Regions from separate parts of the Streptacidiphilus sp. MAP12-16 genome, predicted to be linked through region 2. Evidence: predicted binding sites of a transcription regulator. Region 2 holds the regulator's gene; the other holds the start of a gene.

Region 1 (10,885 bases), on a different contig from region 2:
GACCGCGATCGTGCCGCCGTGCAGGTCCACCGCCCAGCGGGCGATGGCCAGGCCGAGGCCGGTGCCGCCGTCGCTGCCGGGACCCTGCGCGGTCGGGCCGCTGCCCCGGCTGAAGCGCTCGAACACGCGGTGGCGGTCCTCGGGGCGGATGCCGGGCCCCTGGTCGGCGACCTCGAGCAGCAGTCCCCGCCCGGCGTCCGCGCGCGCCCGCACGGTCACCGTGCCGTCCTTGGGACTGTGCCGGCAGGAGTTGTCGACCAGGTTGGCCACCACCTGGTGCAGCCGTTCCTGGTCGGCGACGGCGGTCAGGCCGGGGGAGACGTCCAGGGCCAGCGCGACGTCATGGCGTCGCCGACTCGCGCCGCCGGAGGTCGATCCGTCGACGGTCAGCCCGCGCAGCACTCCGGCCAGGAAGGGCTCCACGCCGAACTCCCGGGCGTCCAGGAAGGCGACCCCGTCCGCGATCTTGGACAGGTCGAGCAGGTGGGCGACCAGCCGGCCCAGGCGTTCGGTCTGCTCCAGAGCGGCGGTCATGGTGGCCGGTTCCGGGCGGACGACCCCGTCGACCACGTTCTCCAGGACGGCCCGCAACGCGGCGATGGGCGTGCGCAGCTCGTGCGAGACGTTGGCGACCAGCTCGCGGCGCTGCCGGTCGGCCGCCTCCAGGTCGCCCGCCATGGTGTTGAAGGCGGTGGCGAGCTCGCCCACCTCGTCCCGCGAGGTGGCCCGCACCTGGCGGCTGTAGTCGCCCGCAGCCATGGCGCGGGCGGCGGCGGTCATCTCCCGCAGCGGCGCGGTCATTCCATGCGCCAGCAGCTGGGTGATCAGCAGCGAGGCGACGACCGAGAAGATCATGACGATGCGGATCTGGGTGTCCGAATTCAGCGCCATCACTACCATCAGGGTGGAGATGCCCACCGAGGTGATCACCAGGACGGCCAGTTTGGCCTTGATCGACCGCAGCGGGTCCAGCGGGCGCAGGTCCGCCCAGACCCGGCCGGCCGCGCGGCGCAGCGGGCCCGGACTGCGCGGGAGCTCGTCGGTCCGGTCCAGTGGTGGCAGGCCCCTGCTGTTCCCCGGATCCTGGGTCACGGTGTCGGAGCCTCCAGGGCATAGCCGACGCCGTGCACGGTGCGGATCCAGTTCGCGCCGATCTTCCGGCGGAGCGCCTTCACATGGCTGTCGACGGTGCGGGTGCCGGAGGCGTCGGTCCAGTCCCAGACCTCGGCGAGCAGCTGCTCACGGGTGAGCACCGCGCGCGGCTGCTGGGCGAGACAGGCCAGCAGGTCGAACTCGGTCGGGGTGAGGTGCACGTCTCCGCCGCCGACCCGGACCCGGCGCTGGACGTGGTCGATCTCGAGTTCGCCGAGCCGCAGCGTGCCGCCGACCGGGGTGCGCGCGGCGAGCTGGGCGCGCTCGACCCGGCGCAGCAGCACATTGACCCGGGCCGCGAGCTCGCGCATGGAGAAGGGCTTGGTCATGTAGTCGTCGGCGCCGACGCCGAGGCCGACCAGCAGATCCGTCTCGTCGTCACGCGCCGTGAGCATCAGTACCGGGACCGGGCGGTGCGCCTGGATCCGGCGGCAGACCTCCAGACCGTCGAATCCGGGCAGCATCACGTCCAGCACGACCAGGTCGGGCTGCCAGGTCTGGAAGCAGTCCACGGCGGTCGGGCCGTCGTGGGACACCGCCACCCGGAAGCCCTCGGCGCCGAGGCGGGCGGCGATGGACTCGGCGATCGTCGGCTCGTCCTCCACGACCAGTACCCGCCGCTGCCCGCCGGGCCCGCTGGTCTCCTGTTGTTGTGCGTCCGTCACTGTCACGCCACCGCCCCCAGGGCTTTCGGGCCTGGGGCGACGGTCGCCGCACCAGCCCGCTCTGTCATGTCCGACTGTCTTGTCCGACGTCTTTCTTTCTTCACGCTGCCCGCCCCGACGAGCCCTGCGGCCCGTCACATCGGCGTCGCCGACCACCAGTCGCAGCGTACGTACTGGCGGTGTTCCCGGGGAGTCTGTCGTCCATAAACCAGCTCGGGGGGTGGCGCATGGGCGTAGACCTTACCGGCTGCCCATGACGGGTGGGATGTCAGGTACACCGTATTCGGGAAACTGCACTCCACTTTTTTCTGACGCTCCGTGAGGTCGGGCGGTGACGCGCTGCTCGCGATCCGATCGCTCAGAGCGAACAGGCCCGGGGAACACCAGGGGGGTCAATCTCCTTTAGTCCAGGTAACTCAACTTCCATGACTGGAGATAGATCATGGCTTCGACTTCCGCCTCATCGTCCGCCTCGCTGACCCTGCCGGTGCTGCCGCTCGACGACGAGGCTGTGCTGCCGGGCATGGTCGTTCCGCTGGACCTGTCCGACGCCGATGTGCGTGCGGCCGTCGAGGCCGCACAGGCGGCGGTGCGCGACAGCGGGGCGCACGCCCCCGGCATCCGTACCGTGGCCGGCGCCCGAAAGCCACGGGTCCTGCTGGTGCCCAGGATCGACGGCTCCTACGGTGCGATCGGCACCGTGGCCACGATCGAGCAGGTCGGCCGTCTCGCCGACGGCGACCCCGCGGCGCTGGTGCGCGGCGTGCGACGGGTCCGGATCGGCGCGGGCACCACCGGCCCCGGCGCGGCCCTCTGGGTCGAGGCCGTTCCGGTGGAGCAGCCGGCCCTGCCGGACCCGCTGCCGGGCGCCGTGACCGAGCTCGTCCGCGACTACAAGGCACTGACCACCACCTGGCTGCAGAAGCGCGGCGCCTGGCAGGTCGTCGACCGGGTCGCGCAGATCGAGGACGTCTCCGACCTGGCCGACAACGTCGGCTACGCGCCCTTCCTGACCGGCGAGCAGAAGGTCCAGGTGCTGGAGGAGCTGGACCCGGTCGCCCGGCTCAAGCTCTCGCTGCAGCTGCTGCGCGACCACCTCGCCGAAGAGGACGTAGCGGAGACCATCCGCAAGGACGTCCAGGAGGGCATGGAGAAGCAGCAGAAGGAGTTCCTGCTGCGCCGCCAGCTCGACGCGGTGAAGAAGGAGCTCGCCGACCTCAACGGCGACCCCGACTCCGAGGAGGAGGACTACCGCGCCCGGGTCGAGGCCGCCGACCTGCCCGAAAAGGTGCGCGACGCCGCGCTCAAGGAGGTTGACAAGCTGGAGCGGTCCTCCGACGCCTCCCCCGAGGGCAGCTGGATCCGCACCTGGCTGGACACCGTCCTGGAACTGCCCTGGAACGAGCGCTCCGAGGACGCCTACGACATCGCTGGAGCGCGGGCCGTGCTGGACGCCGACCACTTCGGGCTCGACGACGTCAAGGACCGGATCGTGGAGTACCTGGCCGTGCGCAAGCGGCGGTCCGACCGCGGCCTCGGCCTGGTCGGCGGCCGTCGCGGCGGAGCCGTGCTCGCCCTGGTCGGCCCGCCCGGCGTCGGCAAGACCTCGCTCGGCGAGTCCGTGGCCCGTGCCATGGGGCGCTCGTTCGTCCGGGTGGCGCTCGGCGGAGTCCGCGACGAGGCGGAGATCCGCGGTCACCGGCGCACCTACGTCGGCGCGCTCCCGGGGCGCATCGTCCGCGCCATCAAGGAGGCCGGGTCGATGAACCCGGTGGTGCTGCTCGACGAGATCGACAAGGTCGGCTCCGACTACCGGGGCGACCCGGCCGCCGCCCTGCTGGAGGTGCTCGACCCAGCCCAGAACCACACCTTCCGGGACCACTACCTGGAGGTCGAGCTCGACCTCTCCGACGTGGTCTTCCTGGCCACCGCCAACGTGCTGGAGGCCATCCCGGAGGCGCTGCTGGACCGGATGGAGCTGGTCCGCCTCGACGGCTACACCGAGGACGAGAAGGTCGTCATCGCCCGCGACCACCTGCTGCCCCGGCAGCTGGAGCGGGCCGGGCTCGGCGTCGACGAGGTGACGGTGGACGAGGCGGCCCTGCGCAGCCTGGCCGGCGAGTACACCCGCGAGGCGGGCGTGCGCAGTCTGGAGCGCGCCGTCGCCCGGATCCTGCGCAAGGTCGCGGCTCAGCAGGAGCTGGGCGAGACCGAGCTGCCCCGCACGGTCTCCGCAGGTGACCTGCGCGGCCTGATCGGACGACCGCACCACACCCCCGAGGCCGCACAGGAGCCCGGCGAGCGCCGTACCGCGGTGCCCGGCGTGGCGACCGGGCTGGCGGTCACCGGCGCCGGCGGCGACGTCCTCTACATCGAGGCTTCGCTGGCCGACCCGGAGACCGGCTCGACCGGACTGGCCCTGACCGGCCAGCTGGGCGATGTGATGAAGGAGTCCGCGCAGATCGCGCTGTCCTTCCTGCGCTCGCACGGCGCGGAACTGGAACTGCCGGTCACCGACCTTCGGGACCGCGGCGTCCACCTGCACGTTCCCGCAGGCGCGGTGCCCAAGGACGGCCCCAGCGCGGGCGTCACCATGACGACCGCCCTGGCCTCGCTGCTCTCCGGCCGCAAGGTCCGGCCCGAGGTCGCCATGACCGGTGAGGTGTCCCTGACCGGACGGGTGCTGCCGATCGGCGGCGTCAAGCAGAAGCTGCTCGCGGCGGACCGGGCCGGGATCACCACGGTGCTCATCCCCTCCCGCAACGAGGCCGACCTGGACGACGTCCCGGCCGAGGTGCTGGCGCGGCTGACCGTGCACCCCGTCTCCGATGTCCGGCAGGTGCTGGAGCTGGCGCTCGAATCGGCCATCTCGCTGACCAAGGCGGACCTGTCCAGCCCGGCGGGGGAGGCCTCGCTCGCCGCCTGACAGCAGTCGCCGTGGAACCGTCGCACAGAGGGGGCCGTCCCTGTTCGGGACGAGACCTGCGAGAATGCGACGGTTCTGACGGCGACTGGGTTGGGTGGTTTCGGGCGATGGGCGCACGACGAGGAGCGGGGGCCAGGTCCACCAGGGGCTCCGTGTCCGGTGGGGCCCCCGGTTCTGCCGGGGGCACCGGGTCCAACCGGGATTCCGGGCGACGGCGCAACCTGGAGCTGGTGCTGCTGCTCTTCGCGATCGCCGCCTGCGGCCTGGGCGACGCCGACGCCGAGTTCGCCCTGCACGGCTCGCTGCCGGGCGGCTTCGCACTCCAGGTCGGCAGCATGGCCGCGCTCGCGCTGGTGGCGCACCTGGTCGTACGGCGCTGGGCGGCCTACGCGGACCCGCTGATCCTGCCGATCACGGTGCTCCTCAGCGGGGTCGGACTGCTGATGATCCATCGGCTGGACTACTCCTACACGCGGATCTACGGGAAGAACGCCGTCGTCTTCGGGCCCGGCCAGATCCAGTGGCTGGTCATCGGAACTGCCGCCTTCATCGGCTGCGTGATAGCGATCAAGCACCACCGGGTGCTGCAGCGCTACACCTACGTACTGATGGCAGGCGCGCTGGTGCTGCTCATGGCCCCGGCCTTCTTCACCGGCGACGTCAACGGAGCCAAGCGGTGGATCCGGCTCGGCGGCCTCTCCGTCGAACCCGACGAGTTCACCAAGATCGCCATCATTGTCTTCTTCGCCAGCTACCTCATGGCCAACCGGGATGCGCTCGCCCTGGTGGGGCGGAAGGTGTGGGGCGTCAGCCTGCCCAGGGGGCGCAACCTCGGACCGATCATCGCGATCTGGGCGGTCAGCATGATGGTGCTGATCTTCGAGGTGGACCTCGGTACCTCGCTGATCGTTTTCGGCATCTTCATCGTGATGCTCTACATGGCCACCGAGCGCACCGGGTGGGTCGTCGTCGGCACGCTGATGGCGGCGGGCGGCGCCTTCGTCGTCGGGTCACTGTCGCCGCACGTCGGCGGCCGCGTCGCAGCCTGGCTGCACCCCATGGACATCTTCCTGCCGGCGAACCAGCGCCCGCCGGGTGTCATCTCCGACCAGCCGGCGCAGGCGCTCTTCGCGCTCGGCCACGGCGGCTTCCTCGGCACCGGGCTCGGGCAGGGCCAGCCGTGGCTGATCGGGTCCGCGGGCCGCAGTGACTGGATTCTCGCCACGTTCGGCGAGGAGCTCGGCACCGCCGGGATCATGGTGCTGCTGCTGCTCTACATCGTGCTCGCCGAGCGCAGCATGCGCGCCGCGATCCGGCTCTCCGACCCCTTCGGCAAGCTGCTGGCGGGCGGCCTCGGTGCGGCGCTGATCCTGCAGGTGTTCGTCGTCGCCGGCGGCGTGGTCGGACTCATCCCCGAGACCGGCAAGGCGCTGCCGTTCCTGGCCCAGGGCGGTTCGTCGATGGTGGCCAACTGGCTGATGGTCGCTCTGATGATCAAGCTCAGCGACGCGGCGGGACGAGCGGACCTGGAGCCCGCCCCGGACCCGGCGGAGACGCTGACGATCTCGGCGGAGGAGATCGCGCAGGCGCGGGCGGAGATGGAGCTGTAGCGAGGAGGGGGCTCGGCCGCCCGCGGCCCTGCCACCTGCGGTCAGCGGAAGATGCCGGTGTGGCCGAGTGAGTAGCGGCCGGGTTGGGGGTAGACGCACAGGCCGTGGGGTCCTTCGCCGACCGGGATGCGGGCGATGAGGTGGCCGTCGGCTGTGGAGATCGCGTAGACCTCGGCGTTGTAGCGGCCGGACAGCCACAGCACGGTGCCGTCTGCGGAGACGCCGCCCATGTCGGGGCTGCCGCCGCCGGGGATCTGCCATTTGTGGACCAGGGCGCCGGTGGTGAAGTCCAGGACGGAGATCGAGCCCTCGCCGCGGTTGGAGATGTACAGGTTTTTGGAGTCGCGGCTGACGTAGAGTCCGTGCGCGCCGGCACCGGTTCTGAGCAGTGTCGGGGTGGAGAAGGCGTCGCCGTTCAGTTCCCAGACGCCGTTCGCCATCATGTCGGCGACGTACCAGATCTTGCCGTCGGGGGAGATCTTGACGTCCTGTGGCATGGAGCCGTTGAAGGGGAGTCGCTGTTTGGCGATGACCTCCATCTTGGCGGTGTCGACCTTGAGCAGGTCTCCGGAGAACTCGCAGGAGACGATGAAGTACTTGCCGTCGGGTGAGAAGTCGGCGTGGTTCACTCCGGCGCACTGGGACGGTACGGACTTGACGACCTGCATGGTGTGGGCGTCGCGGAACACCAGGGCCCGGTCGTTGGAGGCCATCACCACCGCGTACTTGCCGTCCGGGGTGAAGTAGAGGTTGTAGGGGTCGTGGACGTCGACCGGTTGTCCCTGTTTGCCGGTGGCCGGGTCGATGGGGGTGAGGCTGTTGCCGAGGTCGTTGTTGACCCACAGCGTCTTCAGGTCCCAGGAGGGGACGACGTGTTGGGGTTGGTGGCCGACCTGGAGCGTCTGGACGACTTGGTAGGTGGCCGGGTCGATGACGCTGACCGTGTCGGAGAGCGTGTTGGGGACGTAGATCCGGGTGGGGAAGTTGCGGACCACGGGGGAGAGCGCGCCGGGGCGGTCGGCGGCGTAGACGTCCGTGGGTGACAGCGGCGGCGGCATACCGGGCAGGTAGGCGTCCGCGCTCGCGGGCCAGGCGCTCGGGGGCCAGGCGGTCGTGGAGCCGGCCGAGGCGCCGGCGCCCGGCGCGGAGCCCTTCGCGAGCGCCCGGTTCTGGTCGCCGCCGGTGGTGGAGCAGGCCGAGGCGATCAGCAGGGCGCAGGCGGACAGCGCGGCGGCCGCGGACAGCGGCAGCAGCCGACGGCGGGAGAGAAGCGGCGGCGGGGAGGTCGAGGGTGGCATCAGCTGAGCAGCTCCGAGGTTGTGACCGCGCGGAGACCGCGCTGGTGCAGGCCGTCGAGGATCGCGGGCAGCGCGGTGACCGTTCCGGTGTGCCCGAAGTGCAGACTGACCACGGATCCCGGCTGCACGGCGGCGAGTACGGTACGGCTCACGGCGGGCGCGCCGGGGTCGGTGTAGTCGAGCGAGTCCAGGTCGTAGCCGAGGCAGTGCCCGTAGCCCGCGCGCCGGGCCTGCGCGGCGACGGTGGGCGTGCAGTCCTGCGCCTGGGAGGGCCGGAACCAGCGGCCGACCGATCCGGTGAGCTGTTTGAGCCGGTCGGCGCAACGGGCGATCTCGGCGTAGGCCTGGTCCGCGCTCAAGGTGGAGATGGCGAGGTGGTTCTGGGTGTGGTTGCCGAGCTCGTGCCCGCCGTCCAGGACGCGCCGGGCCATCGCGGGCTGTGCGTCCAGCCAGCTGCCGACCGCCATCACGGTGACCCGGGCCCCGGCCCGTTCGGCCTCGGCGAGCAGGGCGGAGGCGATCTTCGGGTCGCCCTGGCCGTGGAAGGTGAGGGCGACCAGCGGTCTGCTCCGCGGGCCGGTGCTGATCTCGAAGGGGAGCCCGGCGGCGAGCGGGGGAGCCGCGTCGGCGTTCGCCGGCGCGGATGCGGCACCGGCCGCGCCGGTGGCCGCGCCGGCTGTCGCGGACGCGGTGGGGGCGTGCGGCGCGGTTGCGGGCGCTGCGCTGTCCGAGCAGGCGGAGGCCAGCGAGCCGGCAGCTCCGATGGCCGCCATGCGCAGCAGTCCGCGACGGTCGAAGGGGGTCACTGCATGAACTCTAGGGTCGCCTGCCTGCTCCCGCGCGGCGAACGCATCCGCCCGGAACGTACAGTCCGGAACGTACAGTGGCGGACGGTCGGTGGGAGCTGGATCGGCGAAAGGCGGAGCGGTGCAGCTGGGGCGTGCGGAACTGTCGTACGGGGTGCCGGGACTGAGGGTCGCCCTGGGCGACGACGGCATCGCGGTGCTGACGCTCGACCGCGCCGAGAAGCGCAACGCGCTGACCCGCGAGATGTGGGCGGCGCTGCCGGGGCTGCTGCGGCGGCTCGCGACGGAGCCGGGTCTGCGGGTGCTGCTGGTCACCGGCGCGGGCGGGACCTTCAGCGCGGGCGCGGACATCGCGGAACTGCAGGGCGTGTACGCGGATCCGGACTCGGCGGACGCCTACCACGCCGTCAACGTGGTCGCCGAGGAGGCGCTCGCGGCCTTTCCGCACCCGACGATCGCGGTGGTGCGGGGTGCCTGCGTGGGCGGCGGCTGCCAGCTCGCCGTGGCCTGCGACCTGCGCTTCGCCGCGCCCGACGCACGGCTGGGGATCACCCCCGCGAAGCTCGGCATCGTCTATCCGGCGGTGCCGACGGTGCGGTTGGCACGGCTGCTGGGCCCGGCGCGGGCGAAGTACCTGCTGTACTCGGGCGAGCTGGTGACGGCGGATCAGGCGCTGGGGTACGGGCTGGTGGAGGTGGTGGCCGCGGACGTGGAAACCCGGGCACTGGAGTACGCCCGCACCCTGGCCTCCCGCTCCGCGCAGACCCAGGGCGCGGTGAAGGCGGTGGTCACGGCGGAGACCGAGGGCGGCGACCCGCAGGCGGCGGTGGCGTCGTGGGAACGGGCGTCCCGTACGGCGCCGGACGTGGCGGAGGGGCTGGCGGCGTTCCTGGAGCGCCGCACGCCGCAGTTCTGACGCTCCGCCATTCGGGGCCTGCGTCCGGCTCGGCCGGCCCGGGCCTGCGCCCGGAGTGATCAAACGGGCGTGCGCACCTCGAAGATCGCGAGGTGCGCACGCCCGTTTGCGTCGGATGTCGGTGTGCCGGATGCCGGTGTGTCAGATGCCGAGCAGGTGGTCCAGGGCCAGCTGGTCCAGCTGTTCGAAGGCCATGCCGCGCTCGGCCGCCGCGTCCGCGTCGAACTGCTCGAAGGCGGTGGGGTCGGCGAGGAGGTCGGCGAGGCTCTCGCCGGCGGCGAGGGTGGGCTGCGCCAGCTCGTCCAGCCGGGAGGCGCGCAGGGCCTGCTGGACCGCCGGGTCGGCCCGGAAGGCCGCCGCCTTCGCCTTGAGGGCCAGGTAGTTGCGCATGTTCCCGGCGGCGGAGGCCCAGACGCCGTCCATGTCCTCGGTACGCGGGGGCTTGAAGTCGAAGTGCCGCGGGCCGGAGTAGTCGGACGACTCGAGCAGGTCGACCAGCCAGAACGCCTGGCGCAGGTCGCCCGCGCCGAAGCGCAGGTCCTGGTCGTACTTGATGCCCGACTGGCCGTTGAGGTCGATGTGGAACAGCTTGCCGTGCCACAGGGCCTGGGCGATGCCGTGCGGGAAGTTGAGGCCCGCCATCTGCTCGTGGCCGACCTCCGGGTTGAGCCCGACCCGGTCCGCGTGCTCCAGGGAGTTGATGAACGCGAGCGCGTGGCCGATGGTGGGCAGCAGGATGTCGCCGCGCGGCTCGTTGGGCTTGGGCTCGATGGCGAAGCGAATGTCGTACCCCTGCGATACAACGTAGTCACCGAGGAGGTCGAATGCCTCCTTGAGGCGGTCGAGTGCGGTCCGGACGTCCTTGGCGGCGCCGGACTCGGAGCCCTCACGCCCGCCCCAGGCGACATAGGTGGTGGCGCCTAGCTCGGCGGCGAGGTCGATGTTGCGGACGGTCTTGCGCAGCGCGTAGCGGCGGACGTCCCGGTCGTTGGCGGTGAAGGCGCCGTCCTTGAAGACCGGGTGGGTGAAGAGGTTGGTCGTCGCCATCGGCACCTTCATGCCGGTGGCGTCCAGGGCCTGGCGGAAGCGCTTGATGTGGCTCTCGCGGTCGCCGGCGGAGGAGCCGAACGGGATCAGGTCGTCGTCGTGGAAGGTCACGCCGTGGGCGCCGAGCTCGGCCAGGCGGTGCACGGACTCGACTGGGTCGAGGGCCGGGCGGGTGGCGTCGCCGAAGGGGTCGCGGCCCTGCCAGCCGACGGTCCAGAGGCCGAAGGTGAAGCGGTCGGCGGGGGTGGGGGTGAGGTCGGTCATCAGAGCGGCTCCAGGGCGGGAGAAATCTGCAGGGCTATTCGTCATGGCACTAAACAAATTAGTATCAGGAAGCCGGGAGGGGAAGACCCCGGCCACACGAAGGAGGAATCCGTGCAGGTCGTCATCGGGATCGACAGCTCCACACAGTCGACCAAGGCGCTCGCCGTGGACGCGGACACGGGCGCCGTGCTGGGCGAGGGC
Region 2 (10,885 bases):
GGCGTCGGCGGGTCGAAGCCGCCGAGTGCGGCCACGACCGCGGTGAAGCCCCGTTGCAGGTTGGTCCCGTGGTCGCCGTCGCCGATGGCGGCGTCCAGCTCGGTCAACCGCCCGCGTTCGCGGGCCACCGAGGCCGCGGACTCCAGCATCCAGTCCCGGGCGGCGGCCGCTTCCAGCACCTCCGGCATCGGCTCAGACCCCCCAGCGCAGAGCGGGGGTGTCCACGGGTGCGTCCCACAGCGCGAGCAGTTCCGGGTTCACCCGGCACAGGGTGATCGACACTCCGGCCATGTCGAGGCTGGTCACGTAGTCGCCGACCAGGCTGCGGGCGATCCGCACGCCCCGGGCTCCGAGGATCGAGGACACCTCGCCGAAGACGATGTAGAGCTCCAGCAGCGGGGTCGCGCCCAGACCGTTGACCAGGACGAGGACCTCCTCACCCTCGGACAGCGGCTGGTCGTCGAGGATCGCCGCCATCGCGTCCGCGACGATCTCCTTCGCGGGGCGGATCTTCTCGCGGCTGCGGCCCGGCTCGCCGTGGATGCCGACGCCCACCTCGATCTCGTCCTCCGGCAGGTCGAAGCCGGGACGCCCGGCGGCCGGGGTCGTGCACGAGGTCAGCGCGACCGCGAAGGAGCGCGACGCAGCGTTGACCCGCCGCCCGATCGCCGCCACCTCGGCGAGGCTCGCGCCCCGTTCGGCGGCGGCACCGGCGATCTTCTCCACGAACAGGGTCGCCCCGGTTCCGCGCCGTCCGGCGGTCCAGGTGGAGTCCCGCACCGCGACGTCGTCGTCCACCAGGACGGTCTCCACCGCGATGCCCTCGTCCTGAGCCAGCTCCGCTGCCATCCCGAAGTTGAGGACGTCGCCGGTGTAGTTCTTGACCACGAACACCACTCCCGCGCCGCCGTCGACGGACTGCGCCGCCGTCAGCATCTGGCCGGGGACGGGTGAGGTGAACACCTCGCCGGGGCAGGCGGCATCCAGCATTCCCAGGCCCACGAAGCCGCCGTGCAGCGGCTCGTGTCCCGAGCCACCGCCCGACACCAGGGCGACCTTGCCGATCCGGGTCTGCGCCGCGCGGGTGATCACCCGGTTCTTCGGGTCGACGCTCAGTCGGGGGTGCGCGGCGGCGATCCCCGCCAGGGCGTCGGACACGACCTGGTCCGGGTCGTTGATCAGCTTCTTCATGCGGAGGCTCCTCGGGGTGGCCGGGGGTGGCACTAGCCTTGGCGAGCATGAGCGGACCTGGTGGATCTGTGGGCATCGTACTCGTGTCGCACAGCGCTGAGCTGGCGGCGGGGCTGCGCACTCTGCTGGACCAACTGGGCGGCGGACTGGTCCCGGTCGCGGTCGCCGGCGGCACCGAGGACGGCGGCCTCGGCACCAGCTACGACCTGGTCGTGGCGGCCGTCGCGGAGGCCGATTGCGGCGCGGGCGTGCTGATTCTGCCCGACCTCGGCAGCTCCGTCCTGACGGCCCGTGCGGTGCTGGAGGACGTGGGGCGCGAGGACGTCGTGCTCGTTGACGCGCCGTTCGTGGAGGGCGCGGTGGCTGCCGCCGTCACCGCCTCGACCGGCGCCGACCTCGCGGCGGTGGCGGGCTCCGCCCGCGAGGCCCGTACCGTCGCCAAGTTCTGACGGGGAGTCATGGCGCAGCCGGCGAGCTCCGGCTCCGGGTCAGCGAGAGCAGGTCGCGGGCGGGGCCGGCCGGGCGGGTGCCGGTGGGCCAGACCGCGCGGAGCGGGCGGCTGAGGTCCAGGTCGGCGAGCGGGACGGCGACCAGGCGGCCGCGCGCCAGTTCGTCGGCGACGGCGAGCTCGCTGAGCACCACCGGCCCCGCGCCGCTCACCGCAGCGGCCTTGAGCGCCGTCGTCGAGGCCAGTACCAGCAGCGGGGTGGCCGTCCCCCCGTACGGGGCGAGCGCCCGGTCGAGCACCTCCCTGGTGCCCGAGCCCTGCTCGCGCAGCACCAGCGCGGTCGCCGCCAGCTCCGCACCACCGACGGGCACCCTGCGCCGGGCCCAGGGGTGGTCCAGGCCGACGACCAGCAGCAGCCGGTCCGCGGCGATCTGCACCTCGTCCAGTCCGGCCGGGATGCGCAGCCCCTCGACGAATCCGAGGTCCGCCTCGCCGGCGAGTACCTGCGCCGCCACGTCGGCCGAGTTGGCCGCCCGCAGGGTGACCGCTGTGCCGGGCAGGGACGCGTGCAGGGCCATCAGCCAGCGCGGCATCAGGTACTCGGCCACGGTGAGACTCGCCGACACCCGCAGCCTGGCGTCCCGCCGCTCGCGCAGCGCCGAGATGCCCGCGTCCAGGGCCTGGGCGGCGGCGAACACCGGACCGGCCCACTCGGCGACCAGCGAGCCCGCTTCGGTGGGGCGCGAGCCGCGCGGCGAGCGCTCCAGCAGCGGAACCCCTATCTGCCGCTCCATGCCGGCGATCCGCGCGGACGCGGCGGGCTGGGTGACCCCGAGCTCGGCGGCGGCGCGGCCGAGGCTGCCGAGGCGGATGACCGCGAGCAGCAGTTCCAGCGCGCCCAGGTCCGGCACGCGGTGGGAGAGCGGTGCACGGGACGGCGGTACGGGTCCGGAGGCGGGGCTGGGACCGGAGCTGGGGTCGCGAGCAGGGCCGGGGGTGGGGCCGGGGGTGGGGCCGGGGCGGGTCATCAGTCCAGGTTAGAGCCTCGCCATAGAGTTCGCTTATGGGCTCATAGGACTGTTGCCGCTACCGGCGGCGGACCTCGGCGGCGACTGTGGGGGTATGACCGCCACCACACCCGCCCGACTGGCCCGAACCGCCGTCGTGTCCCCTCGCGCACCCCGCATCCCCGGCGCCGCAGGACGGTTTGGCCCCAACTGGTACGCGGCGGTCATGGGCACGGCCATCGTCGCCAACGGCGCGCACGCCCTGCCGCAGGCGGTGCAGAGCCGGGAGCTGACCGACCTGGCGGCAGCGGTGTGGGCGCTGTCGCTGCTGCTGCTGGTCGCCCTCGCGGCCACCAGACTCACCGCGCGCCGGCTGCCGGACCGGATCAGGGCCCTGGACGACCCGGCGACCGCCGTCTTCCTCGGCTGTCCGCCGATGGCGATGCTCGCCGTCGGCGCCGGGGCACTGGGTGCCGGCGCGCCGCTGATCGCTGCCCTAGCGGGAGTGGGGACGGGAGCGGGCGCGGGCGCCGGGGCAGGGGTCGGTTCCACTGCGGGAGTGCTGCTCGACGCCGGACTGTGGACGGCCGGGACCCTGTACGGGATCGGCGTCGCGATGCGTGTGCTGTACCTGCTGATCGCGCGCTACCGGGTCGAGCGGGGCGGCAGCGCCCCGACCTGGCTGCTGCCCGTGGTCGCACCAATGGTGTCGGCGGCGCTGGGCCCGGCGCTGATCCCGCATCTTCCCGCCGGGCAGGCGCAGGGCACGATGCTGGCCGTCTGCGTGGCGCTGTTCGGGGCGAGCCTGCTGGCGGTGCTGGTCCTGCTGCCCGGGATCTGGAGCCGCCTGGTGCACGAGCAGCCCCTGCCGCTGCTGCTCGTCCCGACACTGTTCCTGGTCCTGGGCCCGCTCGGGCAGTCGGTGACGGCCGTCACCCAGTTCGCCCGTGTCGCGCCCGCGCTGCGCGGGTTCGCGCTGGTCTACGGGGTGGCCGTGTTCGGGTTCGCGATGCTGTGGCTCGGCGTAGCCGGATCGGTGACGCTCAGGGCGCTTCGCGAGGGGATGCCGTTCGGGATGACCTGGTGGGCGTACACCTTCCCGGTGGGCACCTGCGTCACCGGCGCGGCCGGACTGGCCAGGATGACCGGACTCGACCTGTTCGCCGTGCTCGCGGTGGCGCTGTTCGCGCTGCTCGTCACTGCGTGGGCGGTTGTGGGCGCGAGGACCCTTCGGGGACTGGCGAGCGGTGCGCTGATCGCGAGGTGAGACCGAGTTGGGCCTGCGGGGCCGCCGGGATCAGGCGGACTCCGCGGACTCCGGGTAGATGACCGAGGTGTCCGCCCAGTCCAGCGCGGTGACCACGGCATGCCGCAGGGCCTGCGCGGTCCAGCCCGCATCGAAGTGGATCGGCAGTACGGGGGAGACCTCTTCGAGGGTCGAGATCATCGGACTGTGCGCCACGGTCTCGTCCACGAGCAGGACCACGGGCTTGCGCAACGCGGTGGCCCAGCCCAGCTCCATGCCCACACCCGCCGAGAGCGGCGAGCCTATGTACGCGAAGGCGAGGTCGGCGGACTGCATGCGCTTCGCCGGTCAGACCGGTGGCGCCTGCGGCAGCCTCCCACCGGAACTCGCCGTCGTGCAGAGCCTGCAGGTAGACGGCCACTGTGGCCTCGCTCAGCTCAGGCGGCAGCTGCAGCTCAGCCTGCTGTGATTTGCCCACAGTTACCCCGAAATCTTCTCTGGCCACTTAGCGTCCGACCACTTGTTGCCATCATCGAACACTGAAGCAGGGCTGATCTGTACCCCATTGTGGTGGGTGACTGCCGGGGGATGGTCACTCAGTGCCAGACAGAAAATGACTTTCGGGTTCTCATCGAGTGATGTGTTCCTCGCGCGGAAGGAAGTGGTCGCATGTTCACCGCACTACGCACAGTTCGTACTGCTCTCGTGGCGATCTGCATCGCGGGTGCGGCCCTGCTGGTAGGGGCTGGGGCAGCATCCGCCGACAGTGTCTGGGCCAGTAACTCCAACAGCCTGTCAGTGCACTCCACGCCCGCCCCCTGACCGCCGACCCCCTGGCCGATTCTCCTCGACGGCCCGGGTACTGAATGGCTGAGGGGCCGTGCCTCCCCGGACACGGCCCCTCAGCCATCACCTCCGCGCACCGCCGCAGCGGCTACTCCCCGCGCCGCCTCGGGCGCCACACCACCAGCGCGCTGCTCTGCTGCACCTGCTGATAGGGCACCAGGTCCCGCCGGTACGAGGCGTGCACCGCCGCCTCCCGCTGGGTCGCCGCCACACCCGCGTTCGCCACCTCGCCCTGGAGCTCGGCCACCCGCGTCTGCAGCGCGGTCACCTGGTTCTCCAGCTCGATGATCCGCTTGATGCCGGCCAGGTTGATGCCGTCCTCCTGGGACAGCCGCTGCACCTCGCGCAACTGCTGGATGTCCCGAGCCGAATAGCGCCGACCGCGCCCGGCCGTACGGTCGGGACAGACCAGGCCCAGCCGGTCGTACTGCCGCAGCGTCTGCGGGTGCAGCCCGCTCAGCTGAGCAGCGACCGAGATGACGTACACCGGGGTGTACTCGGTCAGCTGGTACCCGGCCGGACCGCCGCGTGCGCCGCGACCGCCGGGCAGCCCGCCGGGCAGTCCGGTGCCGAGCCCCACTCCGATCGGGCCCGCACCACCGGGGATCTGACCGGGCGAACCGGTTCCGTTGCCGTCCATCACCTCACGCCTCCTCAGCCGCCTTGAACAGAGCCGCCCGCGGGTTCTCCGCGGTCGTCGCCTCGCGGTACTTCTCCAGCGCCGCCAGCGCCTCGCCCTCGGTCTCCGGCGGCACGGCGATCTCCACGGTCACCAGCAGGTCGCCACGCGTGCCGTCCTTGCGAACAGCACCCTTGCCGCGTGCCCGCATGGTACGGCCGTTGGCGGTACCGGCGGGGATCTTCAGGGTGACCGGGGGACCACCCAGGGTGGGCACCCGGATGGTGCCGCCGAGTGCGGCCTCCGGGAAGGTCACCGGAACGGTCACGGTCAGGTTGTCGCCCTTGCGACCGAACACCGGGTGCTCCTGGACGTGCACGGTGACGTACAGGTCGCCCGGCTGTCCGCCGCGTTCGCCCTGGGCGCCCTTCGCCTTGAGCCGGATCCGCTGGCTGTCCGCGACTCCGGCCGGAATCCGCACCTGCATGGTGCGGGCCGAGGTCGCCCGGCCGCTGCCGTGGCAGACCTCGCAGGGGTCGTCCACGATCAGGCCGCGGCCCTTGCAGTCCCGGCAGGGGTCCGACAGGGCGAAGTTGCCCTGCCCACGCTGGACGTGACCGGTGCCCACACAGGTCGGGCAGACCCGCGGGGTGGTCCCGGCCTTGGCGCCGGTGCCGGCACAGGTCTTGCAGGCCGCCTGACTGGTCATCCGCAGCGGGACGGTGGTGCCCTCCACGGCCTCGATGAAGCTCAGGGTGACGTCGGACTCGACGTCGGCGCCGCGCCTCGGCTGCGCCGTACGGGTGCCGCCCCGGTTGAAGATCCCGCCGAAGACATCGCCGATGCCGCCGCCTCCGCCGCCGCCGAAGGTGCCGCCCTGGCCACTCGGCTGGCTGCCGCCGAACAGGTCGCCGAAGTCGAAGCCGAAGCCGCCGGTGCCGCCTCCGCCGGTACGGAACCCGCCGTTGGCGAAGAGCGCCCGCGCCTCGTCGTACTCCTTGCGCCGCTTGGGGTCGGAGAGCACGTCATTGGCCTCGGAGATCTCCTTGAAGCGCTCCTCGGCGGCATGGTCGCCCTTGTTGGCGTCCGGGTGGAACTCCCGGGCCAGCTTGCGGTAGGCCTTCTTGATCTCCGCGTTGGAGGCGTCCTTGGGTACACCGAGGACCTTGTAGTAGTCCTTCTCCACGAAGTCCTTGCTGCTCAACGGACTAGCCTCCTTCCCGCGCTCTGCCTGAACCGGTCAGGCCTTTTGATCATCGTGATGGGAGCGTGGGACCGCACCCCGGAGTCACCGGCGTACGGTCCCACAACGGCCATCGGGTCAGTCCTCGCCGTCACCGTCGCCCTTGGCGCCCTTGTCGGTCGAGCCGTTCGATCCGGTCGCAGCCTTGTCGCCCGCGGCACCGGACGCCTTGGCGTCCCGAGCCGTCGACACCTCGGCGTCCGTCGCGGCACCCGGCTCCGGCTCCGCCACGGCGACCCGGGCCGGACGGATGATCCGCTCGCCGATCTTGTACCCGGGCTGCAGGATCTGCACGCACGTGGTCTCGTCGACGTCTGCCGAATAGCTGTGCATCAGCGCCTCGTGCAGCTGCGGGTCGAAGGGCTCGCCCTGCTTCCCGAACTGCTGCAGCCCCAGCTTCGAGGCCACGGTCTCCAGCGACTCGCCGACGGACTTGAAACCGCCCGTCAGTTCGTCGTGATCGCGCGCCCGGCCGATGTCGTCCAGCACCGGCAGCAGGTTCTCCAGCAGCGCCGCGACGGCGATCTCACGCACCGTCACCCGATCCCGCTCGACCCGCTTGCGGTAGTTCTGGTACTCGGCCTGGAGCCGCTGCAGATCCGCGGTGCGCTCGGCGAGCGCCTTGCGGGCCTCGATCAGCTCCTCGGCACCGCCGGCGCCCTTCGCCTCCGGGCCCGGGGCGGGGGCCGCCTTACCGGCGGCCCCGTTCCCGTCTCCGTTCGCGGCGGAGTCGGCGCCGGGCTCCTCGGTGAAGCCCTGCGTCTCATCCGTCACTTCGCACCGCCCTCGCGCTTCTCGTCGTCGACGATCTCGGCGTCGACCACGTCGTCCTCGGCAGCGCCGGGCGCGTCGTGCGGGGCGTCGCTCGGGCCGCCGGCCGCGGCCGCGCCCTCGCCGGCCTGCGCGTACAGGGCCTGGCCGAGCTTCTGCGAGGTGGCCGAGAGCTTCTCGGTGGCCTCGCGGATCGCGGCGCTGTCCTCGCCCTTCAGCTTCTCCTTGAGCTCGGCGACGGCGGCCGCGACCTCATCCTTGACCTCGCCGGGGACCTTGTCCTCGTTGTCCTTGACGAACTTCTCGGTCGTGTAGACGAGCTGCTCGGCGGTGTTGCGGGTCTCCGCGGCCTCGCGACGGCGGTGGTCGTCGTCCGCGAACTCCTCGGCCTCGCGCATCATCCGCGCGATGTCCTCCTTGGGGAGGGCGGAGCCGCCGGTGACGGCCATGCGCTGCTCCTTGCCGGTGCCGAGGTCCTTGGCGGAGACGTGCATGATGCCGTTGGCGTCGATGTCGAAGGTGACCTCGATCTGCGGCAGGCCACGGGGGGCCGGCGGCAGGCCGGTCAGCTCGAACATGCCGAGCTTCTTGTTGTACGCCGCGATCTCGCGCTCGCCCTGGTAGACCTGGATCTGCACCGACGGCTGGTTGTCCTCGGCCGTGGTGAAGATCTCGGAGCGCTTGGTCGGGATGGTCGTGTTGCGCTCGATCAGCTTGGTCATGATGCCGCCCTTGGTCTCGATACCGAGGGACAGCGGGGTGACGTCGAGCAGCAGGACGTCCTTGACCTCACCCTTGAGCACGCCGGCCTGGAGGGTCGCGCCGATGGCGACGACCTCGTCCGGGTTGACGCCCTTGTTGGGCTCCTTGCCGCCGGTCAGCTCGCGGACGAGCTCGGCGACGGCGGGCATCCGGGTGGAACCGCCGACCAGGACCACGTGGTCGATCTCGGACAGCGCGATGCCGGCGTCCTTGATGACGTTGTGGAACGGGGTCTTGCAACGGTCCAGGAGGTCCGCGGTGAGCTGCTGGAACTGCGAGCGGGAGAGCTTCTCGTCCAGGTGCAGCGGGCCCTCGGCGGAGGCCGTGATGTAGGGCAGGTTGATCGTGGTCTCGGTCGAGGACGAGAGCTCGATCTTCGCCTTCTCGGCCGCCTCGCGCAGACGCTGCAGCGCCATCTTGTCCTTGGACAGGTCGACGCCGTGGCCGTTCTGGAACTGCTTCACCAGGTGGTCCATGACCCGCTGGTCCCAGTCGTCGCCACCGAGGTGGTTGTCACCGTTGGTGGCCTTGACCTCGACCACGCCGTCGCCGATCTCCAGCAGCGACACGTCGAAGGTGCCACCGCCGAGGTCAAAGACGAGGATGGTCTGGTCGTCCTTGTCCAGGCCGTAGGCCAGCGCGGCGGCGGTCGGCTCGTTGACGATACGCAGGACGTTGAGGCCCGCGATCTCACCGGCCTCCTTGGTGGCCTGGCGCTCCGAGTCGTTGAAGTACGCCGGGACGGTGATGACCGCGTCCGCGACCTTCTCGCCCAGGTACGCCTCGGCGTCGCGCTTCAGCTTCTGCAGGATGAAGGCGCTCATCTGCTGCGGCGTGAAGTCCTTGCCGTCGATGTTCACCTTCCAGTCGGTGCCCATGTGACGCTTCACGGACCTGATGGTCCGGTCGACGTTGGTGACCGCCTGGCGCTTGGCCACCTCGCCTACGAGGACCTCGCCGTTCTTGGCGAAGGCGACGACGGACGGTGTGGTCCGGGCGCCCTCTGCGTTGGTGATGACGGTGGGCTCACCGCCTTCGAGGACGCTGACGACAGAGTTCGTCGTACCGAGGTCGATTCCGACCGCACGAGCCATCGTGGAACCCTCCAGAGGGAAGTTGAGCTGAACAGGCTCAAGCGTGCCTCATGGATCCTGATTGGTCAACAGAGCTGAGCGAGTGAGGCTCAACTTTATATAGCCCCTACCTAAGGGGGTGCCGATCCCGGCAGCTCCGGCCCTATGATCCGGCTCGCCCCGGGCGACCGCCGTCACAGATACCTCAGCCGAGAGCGCGCCGCCGCGCGCTGCGCTGAACTCGCGAGCGCCAGGGGGGGTGCGTGCGGAGCGTCCGCACTACGGGGAGAATGGGGCGCCGCAGGTGAGCAGTGGGAGATTGCTCACGCGGTAGCGAATGTTACTGGCCGGTATGCTACGTCGTGGTCCACGTCGCCACCGGCCCTGAACGGCCACCAGGAACCACGCCAGCAGACCCAGGAAAGGGAGCAGCGCCGATGCAGCTAGCCGCGATCGTGATCTCACTGGTCACGACACTGGTCGGTACCGCGCTGGCCGCGCGCGCCGCCCTCTACATTTACACCTTCGTGAAGCTCGGCGCGGACGTGCCGGCCGGGACCCGTACCGGGAATCCGGTGCAGCGCGTCAAAACGGTGGCCAAGGAGTTCCTCGGCCACACCCGGATGATCACCTGGGGCGTCGTCGGCGTCGCGCACTGGTTTGTCGCTGTCGGCTTCTTCACCCTGATCCTCACTCTGGTGACGGCCTTCGGGCAGCTCTTCGACGCGAACTACGCGCTGCCGGTGATCGGGCACTGGGCCCCCTACCTGGTCTTCGAGGAGCTTGTCGGCACGCTCACCACGCTGGGCATCCTCACGCTCATCGTGATCCGCCTGCTGTCGCTGCCGGGGCGGGCCGGACGCAAGAGCCGCTTCGCCGGCTCCATCGCCTGGCAGGCGTTCTTCGTCGAGTACGTCATCCTCGGCATCGGCATCTGCATCCTGGTGCTGCGCGGCCTGGAGGGGGCGCTCGAGGGCGTCAACCACTACGAGGCCAGCTACTTCATCACCTACCCGCTGGTGAAGGCGTTCTCCGGGACCTCGGTCGGCACCCTGCACACCCTGATCTACCTCTTCGCGATGCTGAAGATCACGATCTCCTTCAGCTGGGCGACCACCATCGGCCTCAACCCCTCGATGGGTGTGGCCTGGCACCGCTTCCTCGCCTTCTTCAACATCTACTTCAAGCGCGAGGAGGACGGCGACGTCGCCCTCGGCGAGCTGCGCCCGATGACCTCGGGCGGTACGCCCATCGACTTCGAGGACCCGGCCGACGACGCCGTCTTCGGCGTCTCCCAGGTCGAGCAGTTCTCCTGGAAGGGCCTGCTGGACTTCTCCACCTGCACCGAGTGCGGTCGCTGCCAGTCGCAGTGCCCCGCCTGGAACACCGGCAAGCCGCTCTCCCCCAAGCTCCTGATCATGAATCTGCGGGAGCACGCCTACGCCAAGGCCCCGTACCTGCTCGCGGGTGGCGGCAAGGACGCCGAGGGCAACGAGATCGCCACCGCCGAGCAGCTGGCGAACGTCCCGGCGGCGGCGCTGGCCGAGGCCGAGCGCCCGCTCATCGGCACCGCCGAGGAGAACGGGGTCATCGACCCCGACGTGCTGTGGTCCTGCACCACCTGCGGCGCCTGTGTCGAGCAGTGCCCGGTGGACATCGAGCACATCGACCACATCGTC

What was found. The regulator HspR, encoded in region 2, represses chaperone genes until heat shock. The targets are predictions, from matches to a motif close to TTGAGNNNNNNNNNCTCAA.
Region 1: a site for HspR is predicted at 2,219-2,237, ahead of lon (endopeptidase La). Genes of this name have one in related genera too.

Annotation. Positions count from the first base shown of each region.
Region 1 covers NZ_JBGCBY010000026.1:107,228-118,112, reverse strand. Annotated here, with positions in the region: gene ABIA33_RS28980 (sensor histidine kinase) at 1-1,053, opposite strand, end outside; gene ABIA33_RS28975 (response regulator transcription factor) at 1,089-1,823, opposite strand; gene lon (endopeptidase La) at 2,260-4,743, shown strand; gene ABIA33_RS28965 (FtsW/RodA/SpoVE family cell cycle protein) at 4,896-6,353, shown strand; gene ABIA33_RS28960 (YncE family protein) at 6,395-7,651, opposite strand; gene ABIA33_RS28955 (polysaccharide deacetylase family protein) at 7,651-8,457, opposite strand; gene ABIA33_RS28950 (enoyl-CoA hydratase/isomerase family protein) at 8,579-9,373, shown strand; gene xylA (xylose isomerase) at 9,515-10,684, opposite strand; gene xylB (xylulokinase) at 10,796-10,885, shown strand, end outside.
Region 2 covers NZ_JBGCBY010000014.1:89,571-100,455, reverse strand. Annotated here, with positions in the region: gene dhaL (dihydroxyacetone kinase subunit DhaL) at 1-179, opposite strand, end outside; gene dhaK (dihydroxyacetone kinase subunit DhaK) at 193-1,191, opposite strand; gene dhaM (dihydroxyacetone kinase phosphoryl donor subunit DhaM) at 1,239-1,640, shown strand; gene ABIA33_RS20125 (LysR family transcriptional regulator) at 1,648-2,667, opposite strand; gene ABIA33_RS20120 (C4-dicarboxylate ABC transporter) at 2,762-3,913, shown strand; gene ABIA33_RS20115 (hypothetical protein) at 3,944-4,228, opposite strand; gene ABIA33_RS20110 (heat shock protein transcriptional repressor HspR) at 4,827-5,378, opposite strand; gene dnaJ (molecular chaperone DnaJ) at 5,383-6,561, opposite strand; gene grpE (nucleotide exchange factor GrpE) at 6,679-7,374, opposite strand; gene dnaK (molecular chaperone DnaK) at 7,371-9,227, opposite strand; gene ABIA33_RS20090 ((Fe-S)-binding protein) at 9,644-10,885, shown strand, end outside.